One region of the Serratia sp. BNK-23 genome, then DNA from elsewhere that is predicted to be linked to it. Evidence: predicted binding sites of a transcription regulator. Region 1 holds the regulator's gene; the other holds the start of a gene.
What was found. The regulator Fur, encoded in region 1, represses iron uptake genes when iron is present. The targets are predictions, from matches to a motif close to ATAATAATGAGAACNACTATCAA.
Positions count from the first base shown of each region.

Region 2: sodA (superoxide dismutase [Mn]) is a predicted target of Fur. The motif match lies at 2,634-2,656, and genes of this name have one in related genera.

Region 1 covers NZ_CP179900.1:3,701,019-3,706,072, forward strand. Annotated here, with positions in the region: gene pgm (phosphoglucomutase (alpha-D-glucose-1,6-bisphosphate-dependent)) at 1-371, opposite strand, end outside; gene seqA (replication initiation negative regulator SeqA) at 449-991, opposite strand; gene ybfF (esterase) at 1,216-1,989, shown strand; gene ybfE (LexA regulated protein) at 2,246-2,533, shown strand; gene fldA (flavodoxin FldA) at 2,789-3,328, shown strand; gene fur (ferric iron uptake transcriptional regulator) at 3,658-4,104, shown strand; gene ACMGF9_RS17685 (beta-N-acetylhexosaminidase) at 4,353-5,054, opposite strand, start outside.
Region 2 covers NZ_CP179900.1:4,909,693-4,914,746, reverse strand. Annotated here, with positions in the region: gene ACMGF9_RS23335 (methyl-accepting chemotaxis protein) at 1-1,809, opposite strand, end outside; gene sodA (superoxide dismutase [Mn]) at 1,935-2,555, opposite strand; gene fdnG (formate dehydrogenase-N subunit alpha) at 2,972-5,054, shown strand, end outside.

The DNA of each region.
Region 1 (5,054 bases):
GATACCGCCGGCGTTGGCGTGAAGCCGTTGTTTTCCTGCACGATCACATCGACGCCGTTGGCGGTCAGCACTTCCAGCACGGAAATAAAGGCCGGTTCGGACAGCGCATGGGTGTCTTTACCCACGTAGCACGGGCCGGTGGTGCCCTGCTGATGACGAACTTCGGCGATCGCCTGAGCGATGGCGAGGATGTGCGCTTCGTTGAAGCTGTGGCGCTGCGCGCTGCCGCGGTGGCCGGAGGTGCCAAACTTCACCGCATGTGCGGCATTGCCGGCTTCCGGTTGCAGCACATAGTACTGCGACGTCAGCTGGGCTACGTTGATCAGATCGCTTTGGCGGGCGGGCTGCCCGGCACGTGGATTATTCGCCATCGACATATCTCCCTCATCCCTGTCGGTGACCGGGCAAATACGTCGCGCACGGCCATCATGACGGGCTGTTCGCTAAATTAGACGGTACCGCAAACTTTCTCGATCAGTTCCGCCGGGAACTGCATCGCCTGCATGATGTGTTCGATCATGCTGCGCTTGCGGCCGGTATTGGTATTGGTGATCACCCAGTAAGGGGTGCCAGGCACATGCTTCGGCTTGGTATGCGTGCCGTTGGCCAGCAGGGTCTGCTGATCGCCGGCGAAATAGGTGCGGGTACGGCCGGTCAACGCCTCGGTGGCGGCGGCAAAACCGGCGGCATCGAGGGTGTACAGCGTGGACAGCACCAGCATGAAACGGTTGACCGCTTTGTTCTGCTCGGCGTATTCATCCGACAGCAGCAGTTCACGCACGGCGCGTACGCGATCGCGCGGGCGCTGAACCGGCGCCGCTTTTTCCAGCTCGACGGACTGCGACGCACTGGCGGCAGGCAACGCGCGCGCCGGCTGCCCGGCGGTGAATTTCAACATGCGGCGTAAAATATCGGACGCGCTTTCACCGATGTGTTGCGTGTGGCTGGCAATATAACGGTAAAGCTCTTCGTCGACTTCAATAGTTTTCATCTTTATCCAATACTGTTTTTTCTACTTAGAACCTGAAGCCAGATCCTGCATTCAAGCCATGGGATTATAAGGTTAAAAGCGCTGGGGCGAACACAACAATGTGCCTCCGGACGGCAAATGCAGACTAATACCTATAGCCGGCACTGCCAAGCCCGCGCCGCGAAAATTCCGCATGATTCATCGTGCGATTCAATCATGATACCCTAATCTGAATCTCTCTCTGTATGAACTTCGCCATGAAATTACATTATCAACTGCTGGCCGCCGAGTCAGACGCGCTGCCGGTGCTGCTGATCCACGGGCTGTTCGGCAATCTCGACAACCTGGGCGTGCTGGCGCGCGATCTGCATAAACAGCACAGTGTGATCAAGGTCGATCTGCGCAACCACGGCCTCTCCCCGCGCGCCGACGACATGAACTACCCCGCCATGGCGCAAGATCTGCTGGCGCTGCTCGACGAACTGCAGCTGGAGAAAGCGATCGTCATCGGCCACTCGATGGGCGGCAAAGCGGCGATGGCGCTGACCGCCATCGCGCCCGAGCGCATCGCCAAGCTGATCGTCATCGACGTCGCGCCGGTGGATTACCAGACCCGACGCCATGACGAGATCTTCGCCGCGCTGAAGGCCGTCAGCGCCGCCGGCATTACCCAGCGCCAGGCGGCCGCCCAGTTGATGCGCGACTACCTTCAGGAAGAAGGCGTGATCCAGTTCCTGCTGAAGTCCTTCCATAACGGTGAATGGCGCTTCAACCTGCCGGTGCTGATCGAACGCTACGAAGACATCACCGGCTGGCAGGAAGTCCCGGCCTGGCCACACCCGACCCTGTTCATTCGCGGCGGCCTGTCGCCGTACGTGCAGGACAGCTACCGTGCAGACATCGCCCGCCAATTCCCGCAGGCACGCGCGCACGTCGTCGCCGGCACCGGCCATTGGGTGCACGCCGAAAAACCGGAAGCGGTGCTGCGCGCCATCCACCGTTTCCTCGGCGAAGCCTGAAAAACGCGCTCACCTGGCGAAAAAACGCGCTAAAGATAACGGCTTAGCGCGTTTAGCCCGCAGTTAGGCATTGTCGCCGCTCCATCTGCTGGGGTAATATGGCGCGCTATAATTTTGCCGCCGCGCCAGCGCGTTCGCGAACGCCGGTTCGGGGGTAAATTTGGGTTAGGGTTTATTGGCCCGAAGTGTGTTAACCGATGCCTCCGGAAGCGTGCGAGCGCTTTTTGATGCAAACTCCCTTGCAGTACCGCTACCTATGGCAAAAGAACAAACGGATCGCACGACGCTGGATCTGTTCGCAGATGAACGCCGTCCGGGGCGCCCGAAAACCAACCCGCTTTCCCGCGATGAACAGCTTAGAATCAATAAGCGCAATCAGTTACGGCGCGATAAAGTGCGCGGATTGCGGCGCGTAGAGCTGAAAATCAACGCGGATGCGGTGGACGCCCTGAACAAACTGGCGGAACAGCGCAACATCAGCCGCAGCGAACTCATCGAGCAGATGCTGTTGGCGCAACTGGCGGAAGAACAGCCGGAACATTGATCTCTTCGGCCGCACGCGCGGCGCGGCGTTAAGGACAACGCCGGATCGACCACGCTTTTCTTCATCCTTCGGCATCGCATAAATGCGATAAAACCCCGGCGCCACTTTCTGGCATGATACGCATTTACCGGTAAGAGACTGCGCCTGTCGGCGCCCGCCACCGTGGCGAAAGGCTCTTGCCATGGCATCATTTTAATCGGCGGCAGTGCCGGCGCCGAGTAATGCAATTAATTGAATTTAAAGGTTATACGCGATATGGCTACTGTAGGCATTTTCTTTGGCAGCGACACTGGCAATACCGAAAACATTGCCAAAATGATCCAGAAAATTCTCCAGAAACAGTTTGGCGACGACGTCTCTGAAGTGCACGACATCGCCAAAAGCAGCAAAGAAGACCTGGAAGGGTTCGATATCCTGCTGCTGGGTATCCCGACCTGGTACTACGGTGAAGCGCAGTGTGACTGGGACGATTTCTTCCCGACGCTGGAAGAAGTCGATTTCAACGGCAAACTGGTGGCGCTGTTCGGCTGCGGCGACCAGGAAGACTACGCGGAATACTTCTGTGACGCGATGGGCACCATCCGCGACATCATCGAACCGCGCGGCGCGGCCATCGTGGGCCACTGGCCGACCAAAGGCTACCACTTCGAAGCTTCCAAAGGCCTGGCGGACGACAACCACTTCATCGGTCTGGCGATCGACGAAGACCGTCAGCCGGAGCTGACCAACGAGCGCGTCGACGCCTGGGTCAAACAGATTGTCGAAGAGCTGAGCCTGGCCGATATCGTCGGCTAAACGCCGGGACTGGCGAAAGGTTGAACAAAGGCCCTGTAAAGTGCATAGTGTGCCGACAGGGCCGTCATCGGCAACAGGGATTGCTGCGATAGAAGCTACAGATTTGTAACTTCCCACCCCGTCACGGTAGACTGAGATATCGGTTTATCCCATCCATCAAGGCGTTGCATGCAAAACATGCAATAGTGCAATTATATCTTTGTTAACAACCGGCGGTTTCCATTTAGTACAACCGGTTCTATAATGAGACGCATTAACTCTTTGTGCCGACCGATGCCACAGGCGAGTACGCCTCAACTTGATTAGCATAGTAACAGGACTGAATTCGCATGACCGACAACAACATCGCATTGAAGAAGGCCGGCTTAAAAGTCACGCTTCCGCGACTCAAAATCCTGGAAGTACTGCAAAATCCGGAATGCCATCACGTCAGTGCGGAAGATTTGTACAAAAAACTGATTGATATGGGCGAAGAGATCGGCCTGGCAACGGTTTATCGCGTACTGAACCAGTTTGACGATGCGGGCATTGTGACACGTCACAACTTCGAAGGCGGCAAGTCCGTGTTCGAGCTGACCCAACAGCATCACCACGATCACCTGATTTGCCTGGACTGCGGCAAAGTGATCGAATTCAGCGACGAATCCATCGAAGTGCGCCAGCGTGATATCGCCAAGCAGCACGGCATCAAGCTTACCAACCACAGTCTGTACCTGTACGGCCACTGTGAAACCGGTGACTGCCGCGAAGACGAATCGCTGCACGACAAGAAATAAGCCTCACCGGCTATGAGAAACCGCCTCACATTGAGGCGGTTTTTTTATGCCCGCCGTACAACGGGCAAAAAAATCCCCGGGCAAGCCGGGGAAAGATCATGTCATGAAATACTACAATTGCAGCGGCACTGCGACTCCACGTACTGCTCTCACTTCAACATCCGCCCCACGCCGGCACGCGCGGGGGCGAACGCATTCCCCCTTCGTTAAGCGGCCCGCCGCCATGACGACAGGCCGATGTGCCGGGCTTAGACCTTCTCGGCGCGGCTGTAACGTTTACCGTCCGGGCTGACCGAGCGCACCTGTACTTCGCCGGAGACCGCCGGTTTGGCCTTGGCATCATAGCGCTGCCACTGCTTACCGCCGTCGGTGGAGTACTCGATGCCCAATCCCGGCAGCGCGATATTCGCTTCCAGCTTGCCGCCCGCCACGCGCGCGCCCGGCACCGGCAGACGGTAAGCGACGCCGCCTTTGTCCAGCTTGGCCAGTTCTCGTTGGCCCAGGATATTGGCGAAGCGCAACCAGTCTTTCTCCAGCGCCTTGGTGTCGACAAAGTGGGTTTCCCCGCCTTTGTATTCACGGCCGGCGCGATAGTCCTGCTCCCAACCGGCTCGGTGCCAGGCGCGTTCCGCCACCGACAGCGCGCGCGGGAAGATCATGTATTCCATCTGCGGATCGGTGCGCTGGGTTTCGCTCCACAGCTGAGCGGACAGACCGTAGGCGCCCGGCCACGGCTTGTCGCTTTTGGCGTTAAAGTGGTTGCCGTCGCGGTCGACCGAGGTTTCCGCGTTCTGCGGCATGTTGTCCGGCGCGAAGCTGAACACCTTGCGCTCGTCGCTGAAGCGGGTGCCCCAGTAGTAACCACGCTCGTCCGGGTTCACCTCGTAAGGGAAGTCCATGTAGACGTAGTCCGGGTTGGAGACCACCACTTCATACCCTTTGTTGGCCCA
Region 2 (5,054 bases), 1.2 Mb from region 1:
CGAAACGCTCTGCAACAGCATGTCGGCCTGCTCTTCCAGCGAATCGGCGGCGGCGGCGGACTCTTCCACCAGCGCGGCGTTCTGCTGGGTGGTATGGTCCATTTCGACGATCGCCTGGCCAATCTGGGCGATGCCGCGCGTCTGTTCATCGGAGGCGGCGGCGATCTCGGCCATGATGTCGCGCACGTGGGTAACCGAGCGGACGATCTGCTCCATGGTATTGCCGGTGCTTTCCACCAGTTCGGTGCCGGTTTTCACCCGGCTGACCGATTCGGCGATCAGCCCTTCGATCTCCTTCGCCGCTTGGGCGCTGCGGCTCGCCAGGCTGCGCACTTCGCTGGCGACCACCGAGAAGCCGCGTCCCTGTTCGCCGGCGCGCGCTGCTTCCACCGCGGCGTTGAGCGCCAGGATGTTGGTCTGGAAGGCAATGCCGTTGATCAGGGTAGTAATTTCGGCGATACGCTGCGAACTGCTGGAAATATCGCGCATGGTGCTGACCACGTTCTCCACCAGCTTGCCGCCCTGTTGCGCGGTCTGCGAGGCGTCGGTGGCCAGCTGATTGGCATGATGGGCGTTGTCGGCGTTCTGTTTCACCGTGGCGGTCAGCTGTTCCATGCTGGCGGCGGTTTCCTCGACCGCCGCCGCCTGCTGCTCGGTGCGGGAAGAGAGATCGGTGTTGCCGGCGGCGATTTCCGCGGAGGCGGTGGAGACCTGGCTGACCCCCATCTGGATCTTCTCAATCATGGTGCGCAGATTTTGGCTCATCGCCGCCACCGCGTTCAGCAACTGCCCCAACTCATCGCGGCGGGTGCTGGTCTGCGCCTGGCGCAGATCGCCGCTGGCGATGCGTTCCGCCATCGCCAGCGTACTTTGCAGCGGACGGGTGATCTGCAGCGTGATGCGCCAGGCGATAAGCACTCCGGCGATAATCGCGATCAGGGTGGTGATGCCCATCTGCAGCTGCGCCAGGTTGATGTTGCTGCGCGTCTGCGCCAATTCGTCCTGCATAAAGGCGTTCACCAGCGTGCCGATCGCTTGTGCGCGTTCACCGAGCTGTCGGCTGATCTGCTGCTCGTGCTCATAGGCCGGCAGGTAGGCCGCGATACGGTTTTTGTAATCGTCCAGGGCGGCCAGCAGCGGCTGCAGCTGCGGGCGCTGCGCGTCGCTGACCCGGCGGCTCAAGGCGTTGGCCGCGTCGCGCGCGTCGTCGATGGCCGCCATCAGCGGCGCTTCGGTTTCCTTGTTCAGGCTCAGCAGCAGACCGCGCGCGCCGTAGCGCACCTGGGTCAGCTTCTGGTTCAGCTGGATGAAGGCCAACTGCAGATCGCCGTTGGTGAGCTGGCGCTCCACCTGGCTCAGGCTGGCCTGCACTTCCGACATGTTCCAGCTCTGGCGCACCGCGTCTTTCGCCGAGACCGCCTGCTCAAAGATTTTTTGCTGTTGCTGATATTCCCCAATCAGCGTCACCAGACGCTGCAGATCCTTGCGGCTTTGGGCGTCCCAATCCAACGCCTGGCCCTGGTCTATCAGTTTGACGGCGTTATCGATATTGGCGCGGTTGTTCTGCAGATACTCCGGCTGGTAGGTCTGGCCGTACATGGCGCGGTTGTATTTGGCCTGGTTGATCTCCTCGTTCAGCCGGTTGCTGAAGTCGATGCGATCGGCGCGGGATTCGATGATGTGCAGATATTGCGCTCCGGTGCCGGCGATGACGACCGCCAACAGCAGCAACAGCGCGAAGCCGAGGCCGAGCTTTTTACCTACGGTGAGATGGGTGAACTTTCCTGCCAATGCTTGCAATGCCGCCATAGCGTTTTTCCTTCTCCGGGCGAACGTCAATTGAACAAACCATCGGCAGGAAGTGGTCAAACTTTAGCGGATTTCAGGCAAAAAAATACCCGCCGGCGGCGGGCATCTTCATCAACGGGGGCGAATTACTTCTTCGCGGCGAAGCGCGCGGCGGCTTCATCCCAGTTGACCACGTTCCAGAACGCCTTGATGTAGTCAGGGCGTTTGTTCTGATATTTCAGGTAGTAAGCGTGTTCCCACACGTCCAGGCCGATGATTGGGAAACCGGATGCGCCGGCGACGGCTTCGCCCATCAGCGGGCTGTCCTGGTTGGCGGTAGACACTACGGCCAGCTTGCCGTCTTTCAGCACCAGCCAGGCCCAACCGGAACCGAAGCGGGTGGCTGCGGCTTTCTCGAACTCTTCCTGGAATTTCTCAACGCTGCCGAAATCGCGCTCGATGGCCGCTTTCAGATCGCCGCCCAGCGTGGTGCCGGTTTTCAGGTTTTTCCAGAAGAAGCTGTGGTTGGCGTGGCCGCCGGCGTTGTTACGCATGAAGGTGCGTTTGTCGGCAGGCACTTTATCCAGATCCTGGATCAGCTCTTCAACGCTGTATTTGGCCAGCTCAGGGTAGGCTTCCAGCACGGTGTTGGCGTTGTTGACGTAGGTCTGGTGGTGTTTGGTGTGATGGATTTCCATCGTCTGCTTGTCGAAATGCGGTTCCAGTGCGTCGTAAGCGTACGGCAGGGATGGCAGTGAATAACTCATAATCATCATCTCCAGTGGTGTATGGGCGGCGCAAAGGGCGAGCACCGCGTAAGCAGTCGGATCATTATAGTTAATTAAATGATATTGAAAATGATTATCAATGCCCTGTGAACTGTGTGGTTAATGAACAAATCGTTGCGTTAACATGCTGATAGAAGAGGGCGCTGGGGTGCCGCGTCGAACCGCCGCCCCGGCGCGTTGGTTACTCTCTATACTGTAGGGAGCGCCAACGCCGAAATGTATCGAAATGTGCCAATGCGTTCACTGAATGAGCACGAGTGTGTAACAACCACAAGCACGCTGTGGTAATATGGCCGGCGTTCGTAGCAAGCATAACAACAGTGACATTCGCGTTTGCCGCGCTAGCGGGCAGGCGCATTTGAACAATGTGACAATCGAGAGTAAAGGAGACCCCCATGCAGGTCAGCAGAAGGCAGTTCTTTAAGATCTGCGCTGGCGGTATGGCAGGAACGACGGTGGCCGCGCTGGGCTTTGCCCCCGAAGTGGCGTTGGCGGAAACCCGGCAGTACAAACTGCTGCGCGCCCGCGAGACCCGTAATACCTGTACGTATTGTTCCGTCGGCTGTGGGCTGTTGATGTACAGCCTTGGTGATGGCGCCAAAAACGCCAAAGAAAGCATTTTCCATATCGAAGGGGATCCGGATCACCCGGTAAACCGCGGCGCGCTTTGCCCGAAAGGCGCCGGCCTGGTTGACTTCATCCACAGCGAAAGCCGCCTCAAGTACCCGGAATACCGGGCGCCAGGGTCGGACAAATGGCAGCGCATCAGCTGGGACGACGCCTTTACCCGCATCGCCAAGCTGGTGAAGGAAGATCGTGACGCCAACTTCATCAAAACCAACGACCAGGGCGTTACCGTCAACCGTTGGCTGACCACCGGCATGCTGTGCGCCTCGGCCGCCAGCAACGAAACCGGTTTTCTGTCGCAAAAATTTAGTCGCGCTCTCGGCATGCTTGCCGTAGACAACCAGGCGCGTGTCTGACACGGACCAACGGTAGCAAGTCTTGCTCCAACATTTGGTCGCGGTGCGATGACCAACCACTGGGTTGATATCAAGAACGCGAATTTGATTATCGTCATGGGCGGTAATGCGGCGGAAGCGCATCCGGTGGGGTTCCGCTGGGCGATGGAAGCCAAAATACACAACAATGCCAAGCTGATCGTGATCGATCCGCGCTTTACCCGAACCGCATCGGTGGCGGACTTCTACACGCCGATCCGCTCCGGGACCGACATCGCTTTCCTGTCGGGCGTGTTGCTGTATCTGATGACTAACAACAAATTTAACCGCGAATACGTCGAGGCCTACACCAACGCCAGCCTGCTGGTGCGGGAAGACTTTGCCTTCGAAGACGGCTTGTTCAGCGGCTACGACGTGGAAAACCGCAAGTACGACAAAACCACCTGGAACTACCAGTTCGACGAGAACGGCTTCGCCAAGCGCGACGTCACGCTGCAGGATCCGCGCTGCGTGTGGAACCTGCTGAAGCAGCACGTGAGCCGCTACACGCCTGACGTGGTGAGCAACATCTGCGGCACGCCGAAGGACGATTTCCTCAAGGTGTGCGAATACATCGCCGAAACCTGCGTGGCGGATAAGACCGCTTCGTTCCTGTACGCCCTGGGCTGGACTCAGCACTCGGTCGGCGCACAGAACATCCGCACCATGGCGATGATCCAGCTGCTGCTCGGCAACATGGGCATGGCGGGCGGCGGCGTCAACGCGCTGCGCGGCCACTCCAACATCCAGGGGCTGACCGATCTCGGCCTGCTGTCGCAGAGCCTGCCGGGCTACCTGACGCTGCCGTCGGAGAAACAGACCGATCTCGAGACCTACCTGAAGGCTAACACGCCGAAGGCGCTGCTGCCGGGCCAGGTGAACTACTGGGGCAACTACCCGAAATTCTTCGTCAGCATGATGAAGACCTTCTACGGCGACAAGGCGCAGAAGGACAACAGCTGGGGCTTTGACTGGTTGCCGAAGTGGGACAAAGGCTACGACGTGCTGCAGTACTTCGAGATGATGGCGCAGGGCAAGGTCAACGGCTACTTCTGCCAGGGCTTTAACCCGGTGGCGTCGTTCCCGAACAAAAACAAGGTGGTGGCTTCACTGTCCAAGCTGAAGTTCCTGGTGACCATCGATCCGTTGAACACCGAGACCTCCAACTTCTGGCAGAACCACGGCGAGTTCAACGAAGTGGATCCGTCGCAGATCCAGACCGAAGTGTTCCGCCTGCCGTCCACCTGCTTCGCCGAAGAGAACGGCTCGATCGTCAACTCCGGCCGCTGGCTGCAGTGGCACTGGAAAGGCGCGGACGCCCCGGGTGAAGCGCTGAACGACGGCGAGATCCTGGCGGGCATCTTCAGCCGCCTGCGCGAGATGTATGCGCGCGACGGTGGCGCGGTGCCTGAGCAGGTGCTGAACATGACCTGGGACTACCTGACGCCGGACAACCCGGCGCCGGAAGAGGTGGCGC